DNA from 2 places in the Priestia sp. Y58 genome. Region 1 is predicted to be linked to the other one. Evidence: a T-box and tRNA genes for the amino acid it is inferred to sense, from the RefSeq annotation. Region 1 holds a T-box; the other holds one or more tRNA genes.

Region 1 (5,028 bases):
AGAATTAAAACTTAGAGGAATGGCCTACTGGAAACTAGGCTTGGATTTCCCGCAAAACTGGCTCTTGATTGAAGATAACTTCAAAATTACAAAAAGAGTGACACAGCCATAAATAGGGAAAGCTTACTGTGAACAGTAGGCTTTTTGTTATTCTTCTTACTAGAAGAAATTTCTTTTCCCCTTATTCTCCTTCTCTATGTTAAAATATTTTTTGTCTGTTTTTTTTGAACGAGTGGTCATGAAGGAGGCAAATGAATGCAAGGCACACCTTTTATTTCAGTAGAAGGACCCATCGGTGTCGGAAAAACCTCTCTAGCTAAAGAGATTGCACAAGCATTTCAATTCGAAATTTTAAAAGAAATCGTAGATGAAAATCCATTTCTCGGGAAATTTTATGAAAATATTAACGAGTGGAGTTTTCAAACCGAAATGTTTTTTCTATGTAATCGATATAAGCAGTTGGAGGATATTCAAAAAGGGTTCTTATCTTATAAAAAACCTGTTGTAGCAGATTATCATATTATGAAAAACATGATTTTTGCTGAGCAAACGTTAAAAGATGAACAGTATAAAAAATATGTACAAATCTTCCACATCTTAACGGCTAATATGCCAGCTCCGAACATTATTATTTATTTAAATGCCAGTTTGGATACCTTGTTAAAGCGTATTAAAATGCGCGGAAGAGAAATTGAACGAAACATCGATCCTCACTACCTTGCGAGGCTAAGTGATGATTACGAAAAGGCTATGACGGCGTTTGAACAAAATAACCCTGATGTAACCATTTTACGTTATGACGGTGATGAAATAGATTTTGTACAAAATAAACAACACTTAAATAGAATCTTATCAGAGGTTCAAGAGAGTATGTTAAAAAGGAGTATGTAATGGTAAACTTACGATCTAAATACAACATTCCTAATGATGCTGTGTTGACGATAGCGGGTACAGTTGGAGTTGGGAAATCTACAATGACTCAATCATTGGCTGATGCTCTCCAATTTCGCACATCGTTTGAAAAAGTAGATTCCAACCCTTACCTGGACAAATTTTATGGGGATTTTGAACGTTGGAGCTTTCACCTACAGGTATATTTTCTAGCGGAACGCTTTAAAGAACAAAAGAAAATTTTCGAGTATGGCGGCGGCTTCATCCAAGACAGATCCATTTACGAAGATACCGGTATCTTCGCTAAGATGCATTTTGAAAAAGGAACGATGTCTAAAGTAGACTATGAAACATATACAAGCTTATTCGATGCAATGGTTATGACTCCATATTTCCCTCATCCGGATCTGCTCATTTATTTGGAAGGCAGCTTCGAAGATATTGTAGATCGCATTCAAGAAAGAGGGCGACCAATGGAACAGCAAACGCCTCTTGATTATTGGAAAGAGATGCACGCCCGATACGAAGACTGGATTAATAACTTTACGGCTTGCCCTATTCTTCGTTTAGATATTAGAGAATACGACCTTCTTAAGGATCCTGATTCAATTGAATCAATTGTGGAAAAAGTGGCTCGCTTTTTACAACATAATGAAAAGTTAAAACGTCGTCATCTATAAAAAATGCCGCTTTATCTATTAAAGCGGCATTTTTAACAAATAAAAAACCGTTACTTATAAGTAACGGTTTTCCAATCTCCAATTTATCGCGCTATGTTAATTGCATTATAAGTCAAATATGGCGGAGGAAGAGGGATTCGAACCCCCGCGGGCTTTAACACCCCTGTCGGTTTTCAAGACCGATCCCTTCAGCCGGACTTGGGTATTCCTCCGTATCGACAAGTATTAATTTATCATATACAAATAATGAAGTCAACTCTTTTATTGATTTTTAAAAAAAAGATGTTCATTAAGAATTAATTCTTAATGAACATCTTCTATTTTTATTTAGAAATAAATTCTTTATTTCCCATATATGGACGAAGCACTTCTGGAATTTGAATTGATCCATCTTCCTGCTGGTAGTTTTCTAAGATTGCAGCTACCGTACGGCCAATTGCTAAGCCAGAACCGTTTAGTGTATGAACATGCTCTGGTTTTGCTTTTGTATCACGGCGGAAGCGAATATTAGCACGGCGAGCTTGGAAGCTTTCAAAGTTTGAACAAGAAGAAATTTCACGATACGTTTCATAACTTGGAATCCAAACTTCAATATCATACTTTTTGGCTGCTGTGAAACCTAGGTCAGCTGTACACATGCTTAGAACTCGGTAAGGTAAACCTAATAGTTGAAGAACCTTTTCAGCATGGCCTGTTAATTTTTCTAATTCATCATAAGAATCTTCTGGCTTAACAAAGCGAACAAGTTCTACTTTATTAAACTGATGCTGACGAATAAGACCACGTGTATCTCTTCCTGCAGAGCCTGCTTCTGAGCGGAAGCAAGCACTATACGCTGTATAAGCAATTGGAAGCTGATCTCCGCTTAAGATTTCATCACGGTGTAAATTTGTAACTGGTACTTCAGCTGTAGGAATTAAGAAATAATCTTCTTCTTTAATCTTGAATGCATCTTCTTCAAATTTAGGAAGCTGCCCTGTTCCCGTCATGCTTGTACGATTTACCATATATGGAGGAAGGATTTCTTCATAACCATGCTCATCCATATGTAAATCCATCATAAAGTTAATAAGGGCACGTTCTAATCTTGCACCTAACCCTTTATAAAATACAAAGCGGCTTCCCGTTACTTTCGAAGCTCTTTCAAAATCTAAAATATTTAAATCAGTTCCTAAATCCCAATGCGGTTTTGGTTCAAAATCAAATTGTTTAATTTCTCCCCATTTGCGAACTTCTACATTATCATCTTCAGTTTCACCTACAGGCGTACTTTCATGTGGAACGTTAGGAATTGAAAGTAGCAATAGTTCTAATTCTTCTTCAACGCTGCGAAGCTCTTCATCCAATTGCTTTACGCGGTCTCCTACTTCACGCATTTCAACGATTAAATGATCAGCATCTTGTTTTTCACGCTTCAATTGTGCAATTTGCTGTGATACTTCATTTCGCTTGCTTTTTAACTCTTCTGTTTGAGCAATTAGCTCTCGGCGTTTTGCATCTAACTCTTCAAAGCGACCTAAGTCCGTTAAGTCCTCACCACGAAACTTGAGCTTTTCTTTTACTTCATTAAAATTAGCACGTAAAAATTTTAAATCTAACATACTTAGTACCTCCTTTAGTATAAAAGGGCAAAATAAAAACTCTCATCCCCATGAAAGGGACGAGAGTTTACCCGCGTTGCCACCCTAATTGAAAGCTAAAATAAGCCTTCCTCTTAAACCAGATAACGGATGAACCGAAACTGCCTACTACTTTTTCGACAGCTTGCTCCAGGACGGATTCATAAGAATTGATTATCGATTCACACCAGCCATCGACTCTCTTGAAATCAAAAATCTTATTACTATTTCCTATCAACGCTTTATACCAATATCATTTTTATTAATCATAATGTACTACAAGTCTGTACAAGATGCAATTCATTTATACAGGTTTTTTTGAAGCTTCTTCAACCATTGCTACGAAATACTTTGCCATGCGAGCATCATCTGTTAATTCTGGATGAAACGAACATCCCAAGAATTGACCTTGTCTTGCCGCAACAATTCGGTCGTTATGCATGGCTAAGACTTCAACGTTTTCTCCTACTTCTACAATATGCGGAGCACGGATAAATACGCCTATAAAATCTTCACCGATATCTTTAATATTTAGGGCAGCTTCAAAGCTATCCCGTTGACGCCCAAACGAGTTTCGAGCTACCGTAATATCCATAACACCTAAATGGGGCTCTTCACGGTCAACGACTTGTCCCGCGAGTAAAATTAAACCCGCACACGTACCAAATACCGGTTTACCTGCTTGTGCAAACTGGCGAAGAGGTTCCATAAAGTCATATTTGTCAATCAGACGACGCATCGCTGTGCTTTCGCCGCCCGGTAGGATTAAACCATCTATTTCGTTTAGCTGTTCAACTTTTTTTATGATAATGGCTTCAGCGCCTGCTGCTTCTAATGCTTGTGCATGCTCGCGAAAGGCACCTTGTAATCCTAACACGCCTACTTTTACCATTTTGTCAAAACTCCCTTTAAATTACCATCCACGCTCTTGCATGCGGTTTTCTGGTAATAATGATGAAATTTCAATCCCTTTCATTGCACTTCCTAATCCTTTTGATAAGTTTGCAATCAGTTCATAGTCTTGATAATGTGTTGTTGCTTCCACGATTGCTCGCGCAAACTTTTCAGGGTTGTCTGATTTAAAGATTCCTGATCCAACGAACACGCCGTCTGCTCCAAGCTGCATCATTAACGCTGCGTCTGCGGGTGTTGCTACACCGCCTGCTGCAAAGTTTACAACCGGTAAACGACCTTCACGTTTAATTTGCAGTAATAACTCATAAGGTGCACCTAATAGTTTAGCTTCTGTCATTAACTCATCTTCGTCCATGCCCACAACTTTACGTACTTGAGCATTTACTTGACGCATATGACGCACTGCTTCTACAATGTTTCCTGTCCCTGGTTCGCCCTTTGTACGAAGCATTGCAGCTCCTTCAGCAATACGACGAGATGCTTCGCCAAGATCACGGCAACCGCAAACAAATGGAACCGTAAATGTATTTTTATTTAAATGAAACTCCTCATCAGCTGGAGTCAACACTTCACTTTCATCGATGTAGTCTACACCCATCGCTTCTAGCACTCGTGCTTCAACAATATGGCCAATACGAGCTTTTGCCATAACTGGAATGGACACAGCATTCATCACTTCTTCAACAATTGTTGGGTCTGCCATACGAGACACGCCGCCTGCTGCACGGATATCAGCTGGAACACGCTCTAACGCCATAACAGCAACAGCGCCTGCTGCTTCTGCAATTTTTGCTTGCTCTGCATTGATCACGTCCATGATAACGCCACCTTTTTGCATTTCCGCCATTCCTCGTTTTACACGATCAGTACCTGTAATGTTATTCATGTTTGTCTTCCTCCTGTATCAAGTGTTTCACAATAAT
Region 2 (5,028 bases), on a different contig from region 1:
GAACCGCTTTTTTATTTCCTCTTGGCGCAATGACGCTCGTTTCTTATTGGACCGGGCAGCGAATCAAAACAGACGTAGAGCTCATGAAAAAATTGATGATAGTAGGAATGGTTCTTTTATTTGTAATGTTTGGAGTATTAACGATGATTTACACGCTTCCTATTTTGATGTTTTGTTTGACAGTCGCCTTTGGCGGCTTAGGGTTTGTTCTTCCGTGTATTAATATGATGATTACTTCAGCGGCTTCAGAAGAAGAAAGAGGGTTTATTGTATCCATTTATGGAACGGTGAGATTTTTAGGAGTAGCGTTGGGACCTGTCGTTTTTGAAGTGTGGATGCATATTGAAAGGCTGATGTTTGTTTATAGCTTTATTCTGCTCACAGCAGGAGGTTTGTGGGTTTTGTATCAGTTGAAAATTTTTTCTTCTGCAATGGGAAGAAGAAAAGTTGTACAGAAATAAAGAGGCTGAGACAAAAGTATGTTAGTTGAAGAAGCTCCGAACGAATTTGATTCTTGATCAAGAATCAAATTCGTTCGGAGCTTTTCATTGGCAGGGTAAACATAGATTTTATGTATGTAGGTGCTTCTAGCGGTTGATTGGATTCATTTCGTTATGTTTCAATCGCTTTATTAGGTTTTATCTTTTTTCTTATAGGAACCCTTGTGACGAGCAACAAGTAAATGAAGAACGTTCCTATCCAGTAAAGAGAGCTATGTGTTGCTAGAGACAAAGAAAAAGCTTCAAAGAGCGTATAAAGCAGCGTGAAGGCTACCGTACTATAAGCGCTCAGTGCCCACAGCTGCTTAAAAGGAAGCTGCTTTTTATTAATGAGTCCAATCAGCTTTCCAAGATAAGCAAGGCAGGTAATAAAAAGGAAGTTTAGTCCAGATGTTAATACGTACAGTAAAAGCATAGCGATAGGGACAAGTATGTATAGAGAAAATTTTTGTTCGTGCAGCAAGTTTAACAGTTCATTTTTATCTTTATGGTGCCAGTTTAGCAACTCATATGAATACGTTTGTGTTTGTGAATTAGTCGTGATGTAAATTCCATCCTTTAAAAAACCAATTGCATGAGCAGGGGAATGAAACCGTTCAATAGACTGTGAGGGGTTTAAGATAAAAGCGGTACCGTTTACTTTTTTTGTGAAAGGTTGACTTGACGTAAGCTGTGAGTTTGAAATAGAAAAAGAAGAAACAGATTTTGGAAGATCTGTAGTAGCGATATGATAGCCGTTTACAATCGTCAAAGTCATAAAGAAAAATGTAGGCAGCAAAGAAATAAATGTTAAAAACAGCACAAAGCCAATTGTTTTATTCGTATGCTCAAAGCGAAGCGACCTTATTTTTTTGAAGGAAGTAAAACTCCATGCCATCTTTTTCAGCATGCTCATTGTAAAGCCTCCTCTTATTGAAGATTCTGATTATACCTTATTTTATAGCGAAAATTTAAGGTTTACAATAGATTTTAGAAACCGTTACCAATTACAATGATGCGGTGGAGCGTTTTGTCACAAGCACATCTTATGCGTATATGTACAGGTTTTGCCGTCATTGTTTTTGGGGATATTACGGGCAGCTTGAGGACCGTGCTGTTAATATTGCAGATGTACAATCGAAAATCATTATTTGAAGAGGTATTCGAAAGTAAAATAAAGGAAGGACTCGTCGTGCAAGGTCTTTCTTTATAGGAGTGATTATTGTATGATAAATAGTAATAATAAAAAGGATAGGTGCGGGCATGGCTATTTTATGTTGGGCATTAATTATCATTAGCTTTGTTGTATCGTTTGTTGGGTTGGTTTATCCCATCATCCCAAGCGTGCTATTTGTAGCTCTAGGATTTGTTATATACGGTTTATTTTATGATTTTAGCTCCTATAGCTGGTTATTTTGGGTGATACAAGGATTGTTAGTTGTCGCACTTTTTTTAGCAGACTATATAGCTAATATTATTGGTGTGAAAAAATTCGGAGGCACTAAAGCAGGTGTTTGGGGAAGTACAGTTGGGCTGCTTGTGGGTCCGTTTGTCATTCCGGGATTTGGAATTATTTTAGGGCCGTTTATCGGAGCGATTGTAGGAGAACTGATTGTTCATCGGACCACAATTAGCAACGCAGTAAAAATTGGAGTAGGTTCGGTTATTGGCTTTTTTAGTGGCGCTATTTCAAAAGGATTTATTCAACTGCTGATGATTGCCTATTTTTTATACGCTGTTTTAAAATAATATATTGACTTTAGGCTAGAAACATGTTAAATTTTTAATGTCGCTAGTAAATGTTATATTGTTCCACAGTAGCTCAGTGGTAGAGCTATCGGCTGTTAACCGATCGGTCGTAGGTTCGAGTCCTACCTGTGGAGCCATGGCGGTGTAGCTCAGCTGGCTAGAGCGTACGGTTCATACCCGTGAGGTCGGGGGTTCGATCCCCTCCGCCGCTATTTTCCAATTTGCATTTGTGACATACATAATTCATACTGTTCCACAGTAGCTCAGTGGTAGAGCTATCGGCTGTTAACCGATCGGTCGTAGGTTCGAGTCCTACCTGTGGAGCCATGTGGACCCTTAGCTCAGCTGGTTAGAGCAGACGGCTCATAACCGTCCGGTCGCAGGTTCGAGTCCTGCAGGGTCCACCATTTATAGGGTTGGAGGAATACCCAAGTCCGGCTGAAGGGATCGGTCTTGAAAACCGACAGGGGTGTTAAAGCCCGCGGGGGTTCGAATCCCTCTTCCTCCGCCATACTATTGTCTATTCAAAGCTTCTTTTGAGAAAAAGAAGCTTTTTTTATGTTTAAAAGAATAGCGAATGGGAATTAGGTAAATATAAATCATGGATTAGGAACTTTTTATTTGAAACAGTAGGGTAAATTTGCTAATCTAAACGTATATGGTGCTTTTGCGCCAAAATGCTTACATATTTTGAAGGAGGAATTATTCATGGCTTACAAATTACCAGAACTACCTTATGCATACGATGCACTGGAACCACATATCGACAAAGAAACAATGAATATTCACCACACCAAACATCACAACACATATGTTACAAATCTAAACGCTGCTGTTGAAGGCAAAGCGGATTTAGAAAGCAAAAGTATTGAAGAGTTAATTTCAAACTTAGATGCTGTTCCTGAAGATATCCGTACAGCAGTACGCAATAACGGTGGCGGTCATGCGAACCACTCATTATTTTGGACAATCCTTTGCCCTAACGGCGGCGGTGCTCCAACTGGTGAATTAGCGGACGCTATCGCTAGCAAATTCGGCAGCTTTGATCAATTCAAAGAAGAATTTGCAAATGCAGCTAAAACTCGCTTCGGTTCTGGCTGGGCTTGGTTAGTTGTAAACAACGGCGAATTAGAAGTAACAAGCACACCAAACCAAGATAGCCCATTAATGGAAGGCAAAACGCCAATTCTTGGTCTAGACGTTTGGGAGCACGCTTACTACTTAAATTACCAAAACCGCCGTCCAGATTACATTTCAGCATTCTTTAATGTTGTAAAATGGGACGAAGTTGCTAAGCGTTACGACGCTGCAAAATAAGCTAAAGACGTATTTAAGAGCCAGTAAAGTAATTATTACCTTTACTGGCTTTTTTGTTTTCCAATTCTTTTACATATCTCCTTTTCTTTTTCACACACTAGGTGTAGAAGAGAAAAGGAGTTTTTTGATATGCCTTTATTAAAAAAAGTAGTTGGAGATGTAGAAGTTAGTAAAGATTTACTTTTGCTTTTAATTATAGGCGGTCTTTATGCCTTGGCTATTTCAATTTCCAATTCGTTTGTTAACATTTATCTGTGGAAACAATCAGGCGAATTTTCGGATCTCGCTATTTATAATTTAGCGGTAGTGGTGCTTCAGCCGCTTACGTTTATTTTAGCAGGTAAATGGGCCAAACGAATTGACCGGGTTGTGGTTTTAAGGTTAGGTGTATCTTTTTTAGCTGTTTTTTATATCGCTGTATTAGTCAGTGGAGCTAACGCAGCCGAGTATTTAGTATTGCTTGGTGGACTGCTGGGTATAGGATACGGCTTTTATTGGCTAGCTTTTAATGTGCTAACTTTTGAAATTACAGAACCTGATACAAGAGACTTTTTTAACGGATTTTTAGGGATCTTAAACTCTTTTGCAGGGATGATTGGTCCTTTAGGAGCGGGCTTTGTTATTTCCGCTTTGTATGAATCACTTGGGTATAAAATTGTGTTTGGTGTATCGCTGCTATTGTTTATCGGTGCCGTTGTGCTTAGTTTTTTTATTACAAGACGCGCAGCGGAAGGAGTATACAAATTTAAAGAAGTATGGGCTGAACGAAACGTCAATAAAGACTGGAATCGAATATTGCAGGCTCATTTCTTTCAAGGGTTGCGTGAAGGTACGTTCATTTTTGTTGTATCCGTCATGGTATTTATTACGACGGGAAGTGAATTAGCTTTAGGAACATATGGACTGGTGAATTCAGCGGTTGCATTTGTAGGATACTATGTTGCCTCAAGGTTTATTAAGCAAAAAAATCGCCTTCGGTTTATCTTCACAGGGGGCCTCCTTCTCTATGGAGCAGTCTTTTTGCTTATCTTTAACTTATCGTATCCAAAGTTAATTATATATGCTGTTTGTATTGCCATTGCCTATCCTATTTTATTGGTTCCATTCATTTCTCTAACGTACGATGTGATTGGACGAGCAAAAGACGTTGTTTCAAAAAGAATTGAATACATTGTTGTCAGAGAAGTATTTCTGAATATCGGGCGTGTCGTTTCCATATCTTTATTTTTAATAGCTGTACTATTTTTTGATGAAGCAAAAAGTATTCCCATTTTATTAGCTATTGTTGGAGCAGGGCATACGATCATTTATTTTTGTGTGAGACATATCTCACAGCCTCTGCACAAAAAAGAAACGACTGTTACTCCTCCGGTATTAAATGAAGGAGACGGAGAGTCTCCAGCTTAGAGTGTTATCAGCTCCTTCATTTGTACTATGGAAAATGCTTCGCTTTTCTTTTAGAATAAATACGTTGTGTAAATAG

The links. A T-box is a leader RNA that pairs with one kind of tRNA and senses whether it is charged. The one in region 1 lies ahead of serS (serine--tRNA ligase), so its partner is inferred to be a tRNA-Ser.
Region 2: it has a tRNA-Ser gene. The T-box ahead of serS (serine--tRNA ligase) is inferred to sense a tRNA for this amino acid. The anticodon was not compared.

Annotation. Positions count from the first base shown of each region.
Region 1 covers NZ_JAKWFL010000020.1:6,470-11,497, forward strand. The annotation lists gene MMB68_RS27320 (glycoside hydrolase family 18 protein) at 1-112, shown strand, start outside; gene MMB68_RS27325 (deoxynucleoside kinase) at 256-891, shown strand; gene MMB68_RS27330 (deoxynucleoside kinase) at 891-1,571, shown strand; tRNA gene MMB68_RS27335 (tRNA-Ser) at 1,691-1,783, opposite strand; gene serS (serine--tRNA ligase) at 1,895-3,172, opposite strand; T-box leader at 3,225-3,437, opposite strand; gene pdxT (pyridoxal 5'-phosphate synthase glutaminase subunit PdxT) at 3,495-4,082, opposite strand; gene pdxS (pyridoxal 5'-phosphate synthase lyase subunit PdxS) at 4,104-4,991, opposite strand.
Region 2 covers NZ_JAKWFL010000001.1:727,939-732,966, reverse strand. The annotation lists gene MMB68_RS03885 (MFS transporter) at 1-461, shown strand, start outside; gene MMB68_RS03880 (DUF1189 domain-containing protein) at 613-1,395, opposite strand; gene MMB68_RS03875 (hypothetical protein) at 1,510-1,692, shown strand; gene MMB68_RS03870 (DUF456 domain-containing protein) at 1,743-2,228, shown strand; tRNA gene MMB68_RS03865 (tRNA-Asn) at 2,291-2,365, shown strand; tRNA gene MMB68_RS03860 (tRNA-Met) at 2,367-2,440, shown strand; tRNA gene MMB68_RS03855 (tRNA-Asn) at 2,481-2,555, shown strand; tRNA gene MMB68_RS03850 (tRNA-Ile) at 2,559-2,635, shown strand; tRNA gene MMB68_RS03845 (tRNA-Ser) at 2,647-2,739, shown strand; gene sodA (superoxide dismutase SodA) at 2,937-3,545, shown strand; gene MMB68_RS03835 (MFS transporter) at 3,675-4,952, shown strand.